One region of the Pseudomonas sp. GW821-FHT01D09 genome, then DNA from elsewhere that is predicted to be linked to it. Evidence: predicted binding sites of a transcription regulator. Region 1 holds the regulator's gene; each other region holds the start of a gene.
The links. The regulator sigma-54, encoded in region 1, starts transcription at its own class of promoters, with help from an activator protein. The targets are predictions, from matches to a motif close to ANTGGCATNNANNTTGCTNT.

Region 1 (3,233 bases):
ACAGCGGCCAGATCGTCGGCCTGCTTGGCCCCAACGGTGCCGGCAAGACCACCTGCTTCTACATGATCGTCGGCCTGGTCCAGGCGGACCAGGGCCGCGTATTGATCGACGACCTGGACGTCAGCCACCAGCCCATGCACGGTCGTGCACGGGCGGGTATCGGCTATCTCCCCCAGGAGGCATCGATCTTCCGCAAACTGTCAGTGTCCGACAACATCATGGCGATCCTTGAAACCCGCAAGGAACTGGATCGCGATGGACGCCGCCAGGAACTGGAAAGCCTGCTGCAGGAGTTCCACATCAACCACATCCGCGACAACCTCGGCATGAGCCTGTCCGGCGGCGAGCGTCGTCGTGTGGAAATCGCCCGCGCCCTGGCCACGGCACCGAAGTTCATCCTGCTGGACGAACCCTTCGCCGGTGTCGACCCGATTTCGGTAGGCGACATCAAGCAGATCATCCATCACCTCAAGGCCAAGGGGATCGGCGTGTTGATCACCGACCACAACGTGCGTGAGACCCTGGATATCTGCGAAACCGCGTATATCGTCAACGACGGCCAACTGATTGCCGAAGGCGACTCCGCCACCATCCTGGCCAACGAACTGGTCAAGGAAGTGTACCTGGGGCACGAGTTCCGCCTGTAAACACTGGGATGTCAGGACATTCGCCATCAGGCGCGGGAGTCAATAAAAACCTTATTATTTTTATTGTTACCGCGCTCTAGGCAAAGCCCCCGATATCAGGCATATAATTTGCTTATGTTTGGCGCTCACGCGCCCTGTCGTGGATGGCGCATTGCGCCGGCGAATAAGGTGTTAAGCCCCTGCCATGAAACCATCGCTAGTCCTGAGAATGGGCCAGCAGCTGACGATGACACCGCAGCTGCAACAGGCCATCCGCCTGCTCCAATTGTCGACCCTGGACCTGCAACAGGAAATCCAGGAGGCCCTGGAGTCCAACCCGATGCTCGAACGCCAGGAAGAAGGCGACGACTTCGACAATGCCGATCCACTGGCCGACAACATCGAGCAAAAACCCAACGCCGACGTCCAGGAACCGTCCTACCAGGAAACCGCACCCACGGTGGATAACCTGGAAGAAGGCGAGTGGAACGAGCGCATTCCCAATGAACTGCCGGTGGATACGGCCTGGGAAGATGTCTACCAGACCAGCGCCAGCAGCCTGCCCAGCAACGACGATGACGAGTGGGACTTCACCACCCGCACCTCCGTCGGTGAAAGCCTGCAGAGCCACTTGCTGTGGCAACTGAACCTTGCCCCGATGTCCGACACCGATCGCCTGATCGCCGTGACCCTGATCGACTGCATCAATAATCAGGGCTACCTGGACGAGACCCTTGAGGAAATCCTCGAGGCCTTTGACCCGGAACTGGATATCGAGCTGGACGAAATCGAAGCGGTCCTGCACCGCATCCAGCAGTTCGAGCCCGCCGGCATTGGTGCGCGCAACCTCAGCGAGTGCCTGTTGCTGCAACTGCGCCAGCTGCCCGCCAAGACCCCCTGGCTGGCCGAGGCCCAACGCCTGGTCACCGACTACATCGACCTGCTGGGCAGCCGCGACTACAGCCAGTTGATGCGCCGGATGAAGCTCAAGGAAGATGACCTGCGCCAGATCATCGAACTGGTCCAGAGCCTCAACCCGCGTCCCGGTTCGCAAATCGAGTCCAGCGAAGCCGAATACGTCGTCCCCGACGTAATCGTGCGCAAGGACAACGAGCGCTGGCTGGTGGAACTGAACCAGGAATCGGTGCCGCGCCTGCGGGTCAACCCGCAATACGCAGGTTTCGTGCGCCGGGCCGATACCAGTGCCGACAACACCTTCATGCGCAACCAGTTGCAGGAAGCGCGCTGGTTCATCAAGAGCCTGCAAAGCCGCAACGAGACCCTGATGAAAGTGGCCACCCAGATCGTCGAGCATCAGCGCGGCTTCCTGGAATACGGCGACGAGGCAATGAAGCCGCTGGTGCTGCATGACATTGCCGAAGCCGTCGGCATGCATGAATCGACCATTTCCCGGGTCACCACCCAGAAATTCATGCATACCCCGCGCGGTATCTATGAGCTGAAATACTTTTTCTCCAGCCACGTCAGCACCTCCGAAGGCGGCGAATGCTCGTCCACGGCGATCCGCGCGATCATCAAAAAACTGGTTGCCGCGGAAAATCAGAAAAAGCCGTTGAGTGACAGCAAGATCGCTGGTTTACTGGAGGCACAAGGCATTCAGGTCGCCCGTCGAACCGTCGCCAAGTACCGCGAGTCCCTTGGGATCGCGCCTTCCAGCGAGCGTAAGCGGTTGATGTGACGGGCAGGCCACAGCGTTCCAGTGGCGGGTATTCCTACCCGCCGCTTTATGCACTGGCAACGAAGGAGAAGCTGTATGCAAGTCAATATCAGTGGACACCAACTGGAAGTGACCGAACCGCTGCGCGCCTACATCAGCGAAAAACTCAAACGGATTGAGGGGCATTTCGACAAGATCACCAATGTGCAAGTCATCATGTCTGTCGAAAAGCTAAAGCAGAAAATCGAAGCCACCTTGCGTATACCCGGCGGGGAAGTAGTCGCCAATGCAGAGCATTCAGACATGTATGCCGCCATTGACGACCTGACCGACAAGCTGGATCGCCAAATCAAAAAGCATAAGGAAAAGCAGCAGAGCCTTCTTCAAGGCACAGGCCGCTAACACTCCCCACCCATGATTCGACTTGAAACCATCCTGACCCCCGGCCGTTCCCTTGTGAACGTGCCGGGCGGCAGTAAAAAGAAAGCCCTCGAACAAATTGCCAACCTGATCAGCCGCCAAGTGCCTGACCTGGAAATGCAAGATGTCTTCGATGCCCTGATAGCCCGTGAAAAACTCGGTTCGACCGGTTTTGGCAACGGCATCGCGATTCCTCACTGCCGCCTCAAAGGCTGCGACGCACCGATAAGCGCCCTGTTGCACCTGGAGGCGCCCATAGATTTCGACGCCATCGATGGCGCCCCGGTTGACCTGCTGTTTGTCTTGCTGGTCCCGGAAGCCGCCACCGATGCACACCTGGAGCTGCTCCGGCAGATCGCCAGCATGCTCGACCGTGAAGAAGTACGTAAGAAACTGCGCAGCGCCAGCAGTAATGAAGCGCTGTATCAGGTGGTTCTGGATGAGCAAAGCGGGCAGTAATCATGCGTCTGATCATCGTCAGCGGGCGTTCCGGCTCGGGTAAAAGTACG
Region 2 (3,233 bases), on a different contig from region 1:
AATATAAATCCGAGGCAGTTCTGCTCAACATGGTTTCATTCCTCGACCACCCAGGTGTCTTTGGTGCCGCCGCCCTGGGACGAGTTGACCACCAGCGAGCCTTCACGCAGCGCCACGCGGGTCAGCCCGCCCGGCACCACACGGGTTTCCTTGCCGGACAGGACAAACGGCCGCAGGTCGATATGCCGGGGGGCGATGCCGTTTTCGACAAAGGTCGGGCACGTCGACAGGCACAGGGTCGGCTGGGCGATGTAGGCATGGGGCTTGGCCTTGATCCGCGCCCGAAAGGCTTCGATCTCGGCAGCGCTGGCGGCCGGGCCAACCAGCATGCCGTAGCCACCGGAACCCTGGGTTTCCTTGACCACCAGCTCGGGCAGGTTCGCCAGCACATGGGACAGCTCGTCAGGCTTGCGACACTGGAACGTCGGAACATTCTTGAGGATCGGCTCTTCATCCAGGTAAAAACGGATCATGTCGGTAACGAAGGGATACACCGACTTGTCATCCGCCACCCCGGTGCCAATGGCATTGGCCAGCACCACGTTGCCCGAGCGGTAGGCGGCCAGCAGGCCCGGCACGCCGAGCATCGACGCCGGGTTGAAGGCCAGCGGGTCGAGGTAGGCATCGTCGAGGCGGCGGTAGATCACATCCACCGCCTTCGGCCCGTCGGTGGTGCGCATGAATACGCGGTCGTCACGCACGAACAGGTCGGCGCCTTCCACCAGCTCTACCCCCATTTCCCGGGCGAGGAAGGCATGTTCAAAGAACGCGCTGTTGAAGCGCCCGGGCGTCAGCACCACCACGCTGGGGTTGTCCAGCGGGCTGGCGCTTTTCAGGGTGTCGAGCAACAGGTTGGGGTAATGATCGATCGGCGCGATGCGCTGGGCGGCGAACAGCTCGGGGAACAGGCGCATCATCATCTTGCGGTCTTCGAGCATGTAGCTCACACCGCTGGGGGTGCGCAGGTTGTCTTCCAGCACGTAGTACGTGCCGTCGCCATCCCGTACGAGGTCGACACCCGAGACGTGGGAATAGATATCTCGGTGCAGGTCCAGACCCTGCATCGCCAACTGGTATTGCTCGTTGGCCAGCACTTGCTCGGCAGGAATGATCCCGGCCTTGATAATCCGCTGGTCGTGGTACAGGTCCGCGAGGAACAGGTTCAATGCCTTGACCCGCTGGATGCAGCCACGTTCGACCACTCGCCATTCACTGGCGGGAATGCTGCGCGGGATGGTATCGAAGGGAATCAGGCGCTCGGTACCCTGTTCGTCGCCGTACAGGGTGAAGGTGATACCGGCGCGGTGAAACAGCAAATCGGCTTCACGCCGACGCTGGGCCAGCAGTTCCGGCGGGGTTTGCTCCAGCCAGCGGGCAAACTCGCGATAGTGCGGCCGGACCTGGCCAGCCTCATCGTACATTTCATCGTAATAAGTGCGGATCATGCCGAACTCCTTGTCACCCGGACGCAACGGACTGTCGCAAGGCCCGTGCCAGCGGCATAAACACTTAAGTATCAATCAGTTGGATATAACCCAAGACAGCGCCGCACCGTCCTGGTGCAGCCACCATCCCCGCTTCGCCATGCTCGCTTCAAACAGACGCAGGCGTTGCCTATCACCAGCATAGTCAGAGTTGATTTCACTGCCCGATAAACCCTGCGGATAATCACTCCCATGCGCTGAACAGGATTCGTCCTACAGCATCAACCTATCCCGGTCGGTAATTTGTAAGTGCAAGTACCGACCGGTTCCCCCTTCTTTCCGGTCTTCCCTTTTGGCCACCCTGCTCGGGTGGCTTTTTTTTGGTGGAGGATTTTTCGCAATAAGTTCCAAGTACTTTGCGCCGCCACAAACAAAATCGGCCGACCCGAGGGTCAGCCGATACGCTGCTTTATTGATCATGTGTCTACATGGGTAACCCACGAACCTCGTGCTTTACGCCCCATCCCTCGATAATCCCGCCCAAGGGCTCGACTACCGCCTCGAAGTCCTGCTCGAAATCACCGATACCGTCATAGGTGGCGAACATGACCTTGCTCAACTCCAGGAACCAGGCACCGTCATCCCGTGCACTGACCTGGGCATTGATCGACTCCCCACGAAACCGACCCGCCGCCCGACGCGCATGCTCCTCATCCGGGAAAATGGCGTAGAACTCGATGGGGTGGAAACGTGAGAAGTCGAAGCCGCCCTCTTTCATGCGGCGTAACACGTGGGTGCTGATGTCTTCTTGATAGGCTGTGCTCATGAAACGTCCTCCTCAACCAATGGATAGACTTTCCGTGCTTCCCAGGCCTGCGCGTGAACGGCGCAGGTAGACGGCAATGACATCGCCGCAGGAAAACAAGCATGTAGCTGACAAGACCAGACCTTAGCGATTCATTCGCTGATCTCTCTTGCAGAGTAGCGCGAAGCTATCACCTCCACCAGCAGCGCTTTAACGACCGTCAGGGAATATTCAGGTGGCGGGAGAAATATCGAGGATCTGGATACTGTTCTGATCCTTGAGGCTTTTGACCGTCGGTTCGGCGATCCGGCCGTCCAGGTCATTGAGGTCCAGCTTGGCGGGAATGGGCAGCAATTTGGCGCGAATCATCTGCGCTGCATCTTCGAGGCTAGGCTTTTGCTCAAAGGCAAACTGCTCTACCGATTGCACGCCGTGATCGTCAACGAAGGTAACTTGCCAGTTTTGCATCAGTGCCTCCTCGATAAAGCCCATGGATGGGCTTACCTCTATCTGGACCTTGGGGGCGCGGTGATCGTTCCACTCAAGGCAGGAGGCACAGCTCGGTGCGCTTATGGTTTCTCGGCAAGTGCCTTGAGGGCCTTCAAGGTGTTGAAGGGCGCATCGACCACAAACTTGTTGGCCAAGACGGAGGGCACGCTGCCACCTGGCTCGGTATGGACCTGGTAGGTCACTTCGGTCTGGTTAGGGCCTTTGGGCACCAGTTTCCAGAAGCCATCGACCTTGGCTACGCGCACATAACCTTTCTCTTCTGGCTTGTAGGTGGGCACACCTTGCAGTTTGCGGGTCACACTGCCATCGCCGCCCACGGTGGTAGTGACATGGATGTAGGAGTCACGATCCGTTACCGGGAAGGGTGCGTTGAATTGGGTATAGGTCCAACTCTCGTCACCCTTTTGGTCCACCAGCTTCTGGGATTTGCACTCGTGGATCCAGGCACAGGCACCCGCCACGTCCTCCTGCAAAGCCCGCACCTTGGTCAGCGG
Region 3 (3,233 bases), on a different contig from region 1:
GTCGATAAACGCGCACATTGGCATGCCCCTCACTGAGCAAATGGTGGGCATGCAGGCGACTCATCACGCCTTTGTCGCAATACAGCAGGTACTGACGGCTGTTATCCAGTTCCTTGAAACGCGCGTTCAGTGCATAGAACGGCAGCGCTTGCACGTCGATGCCAGCGATTTCCAGCGGCTCGTCGCAAGCGGCATCCGGGTGACGGATGTCGATGACGATCTGGCCGGCCAGGGCTTCGCTGACTTCTTCGATCTGCACATCCTGGCCCAACTCGTCGATGACCCGATCGATCGGCACCAGTTTGGCGTTCTCGAGCGCTCGCTCCAGAATCGCCATGTCGAATTCTTTCTCTTCATGCTCCACGCGGTGGCGCTTGGCATGGGTCTTGGGGTTCACCGAGATGACCCCGCAGTACTCTGGCATGTGCTTGGCGAAATCAGCGGTGCCGATTTCGTTGGCCAGGTCGATGATGTCCTGCTTGTGGCTGGCGATCAGCGGGCGCAATACCAGCTTGTCGGTCACGCAGTCGATCACGGACAGGTTCGGCAGGGTCTGGCTGGAGACCTGGGAAATCGCCTCGCCGGTCACCAGCGCTTCGATTTGCAGGCGGTCGGCGATTTTCGACGCTGCACGCAACATCATACGCTTCAATACGACGCCCATATGACCGTTATCGACTTTTCCGAGAATTTCTCCCAGGACTTCCTCGAACGGTACGCTGACAAACAGCACGCGCTGGGAACTGCCGTACTTCTTCCAGATATAGTGCGCGACTTCCATCACGCCCAATTCGTGTGCACGCCCGCCCAGGTTAAAGAAGCAGAAGTGACTCATCAGGCCACGGCGCATGATCTGGTAGGCCGCCACGGTGGAGTCGAAACCGCCGGACATCAGCACCAGGGTCTGCTCCAGCGCCCCCAGCGGGTAGCCGCCGATGCTGTTGTGCTGACTGTGGATCACAAACAACCGTTGGTCGCGAATTTCGATGCGCACTTCAATTTGCGGCTCTTTCAGCGAAATTCCAGCGGCGCCGCACTCGCGACGCAGCTTGCTGCCGACGTATTTCTCGACGTCCATGGAGCTGAACGGGTGCTTGCCGGCACGCTTGCAACGCACCGAAAAAATCTTGCCTTCAAGGCTGCTGCCAAAGTGCAGTTTGCATTTTTGCGTGATGTCGTCGAAGTCGCCCAGGGGGTACTCGTCCACCTGCAGGAAATGCGCGATGCCCGGCATGCAGCTCAGGCGCTCGGTCATATCTTTCAAGGCCTTAGGGTCGGTAACGCGGGTTTCCAGCTCGAGATTGTCCCACACACCATTCACCACCACGGCCGGGTCCAGGTCACGGAGCACGGCGCGGATATTCTTGGCCAACTGACGGATGAAACGCATCCGTACCGGTCGGCTCTTGATGGTGATCTCGGGAAAGACTTTAACGATTAATTTCATGGAAACAGCGCGCACAGGGCCAGCCGAAAAAGGGGGGCGCGGATTATAGCGGAAATCGCTCAAGGTTTAACCAGTTAATATACAAACGGCGTATAGCGCACCAAATAGGTGCATTAATAAAGAGCTACGCTACATTGCAGTGCGTATTTTTTGCCGCTTTAACGATTTGCACCGTTATAGGGGCCATTTTGAGGCAAAAAACCCATGTCGGGGCACTGGCATGTAATTTGCTCTCTTGTGAGGCAGGTTGCCATGGCGGACTATCCGCGCCGGCATCACCCACATTCTAAGGGCTACTCCACTACCCCAGCCCGAAGCCACCCGGAGGACACTATGTCGAAGTCGGTTCAACTCATCAAAGATCATGACGTTAAATGGATTGATCTGCGCTTCACGGACACCAAAGGCACTCAGCACCACGTGACCATGCCGGCTCGCGACGCGCTGGATGACGCCTTCTTTGAAGAAGGCAAAATGTTCGACGGTTCCTCCATTGCCGGCTGGAAAGGCATCGAAGCCTCCGACATGATCCTGATGCCGGACGACTCCACCGCCGTACTCGACCCGTTCACCGAAGAGCCGACCCTGATCATCGTCTGCGACGTGATCGAGCCTTCGACCATGCAAGGCTACGACCGCGACCCACGTGCGATCGCCAAGCGTGCCGAGGAATACCTGAAGTCCACCGGTATCGGTGACACCGTATTCGTGGGTCCTGAGCCTGAGTTCTTCATCTTTGACCAAGTGAAGTTCAAGTCCGACATCTCCGGCTCCATGTTCAAGATCTTCTCCGACCAGGGTTCGTGGATGTCCGACCAGGACGTGGAAGGCGGCAACCATGGCCACCGTCCAGGCGTCAAAGGCGGCTACTTCCCGGTGCCACCGTTCGACCACGACCACGAAATCCGTACCTCCATGTGCAACGCCATGGAAGACATGGGCCTGGTCATCGAAGTTCACCACCACGAAGTGGCGACTGCCGGCCAGAACGAAATCGGTGTGAAGTTCAACACCCTGGTGGCCAAGGCTGACGAAGTACAGACCCTCAAGTACTGCGTACACAACGTGGCCGTAGCCTACGGCCGTACCGCGACCTTTATGCCCAAGCCTCTGTACGGCGATAACGGTTCGGGGATGCACGTTCACTTGTCCATCGCCAAAGATGGCAAGAACACCTTCGCCGGCGAAGGTTATGCCGGCCTGTCCGACACCGCCCTGTACTTCATCGGCGGTATCATCAAGCACGGTAAGGCCCTGAACGGTTTCACCAACCCGTCGACCAACTCCTACAAGCGTCTGGTGCCAGGTTTTGAAGCGCCGGTCATGCTGGCCTACTCGGCACGCAACCGTTCCGCGTCGATCCGTATTCCTTACGTGTCCAGCCCTCGCGCTCGCCGTATCGAAGCACGTTTCCCGGACCCAGCCGCCAACCCGTACCTGGGCTTTGCTGCACTGCTGATGGCTGGCCTGGACGGCATCCAGAACAAGATCCACCCAGGCGACGCCGCCGACAAGAACTTGTACGACCTGCCGCCTGAAGAGGCCAAAGAGATCCCACAAGTGTGCGGCAGCCTGAAAGAAGCCCTGGAAGAGCTGGACAAGGGCCGTGCGTTCCTGACCAAAGGCGGTGTGTTCAGCGACGACTTTATCGATGCCTACATCGCCCTGAAAAGCGAAGAAGAAATCAAGGTCCGCACCTTCGTACACCCACTGGAATACGAGCTGTACTACAGCTGCTGATCCGGTAGCGCTGCTTGACGTGGCGTGACACCAAGCCCCACTAAAA

Region 2: the regulator sigma-54 is predicted to act here: its motif matches at 1,479-1,498, upstream of AC07W7_RS12830 (circularly permuted type 2 ATP-grasp protein).
Region 3: the regulator sigma-54 is predicted to act here: its motif matches at 1,662-1,681, upstream of glnA (glutamate--ammonia ligase).

Annotation. Positions count from the first base shown of each region.
Region 1 covers NZ_JBWKWY010000033.1:39,651-42,883, reverse strand. Annotated here, with positions in the region: gene lptB (LPS export ABC transporter ATP-binding protein) at 1-647, shown strand, start outside; gene AC07W7_RS22670 (RNA polymerase factor sigma-54) at 832-2,325, shown strand; gene hpf (ribosome hibernation-promoting factor, HPF/YfiA family) at 2,401-2,706, shown strand; gene ptsN (PTS IIA-like nitrogen regulatory protein PtsN) at 2,719-3,183, shown strand; gene rapZ (RNase adapter RapZ) at 3,186-3,233, shown strand, end outside.
Region 2 covers NZ_JBWKWY010000011.1:61,388-64,620, forward strand. Annotated here, with positions in the region: gene AC07W7_RS12825 (alpha-E domain-containing protein) at 1-31, opposite strand, end outside; gene AC07W7_RS12830 (circularly permuted type 2 ATP-grasp protein) at 36-1,445, opposite strand; gene AC07W7_RS12835 (ribonuclease E inhibitor RraB) at 1,909-2,250, opposite strand; gene AC07W7_RS12840 (hypothetical protein) at 2,461-2,697, opposite strand; gene AC07W7_RS12845 (START domain-containing protein) at 2,799-3,233, opposite strand, start outside.
Region 3 covers NZ_JBWKWY010000003.1:120,200-123,432, reverse strand. Annotated here, with positions in the region: gene thiI (tRNA uracil 4-sulfurtransferase ThiI) at 1-1,447, opposite strand, end outside; gene glnA (glutamate--ammonia ligase) at 1,781-3,187, shown strand.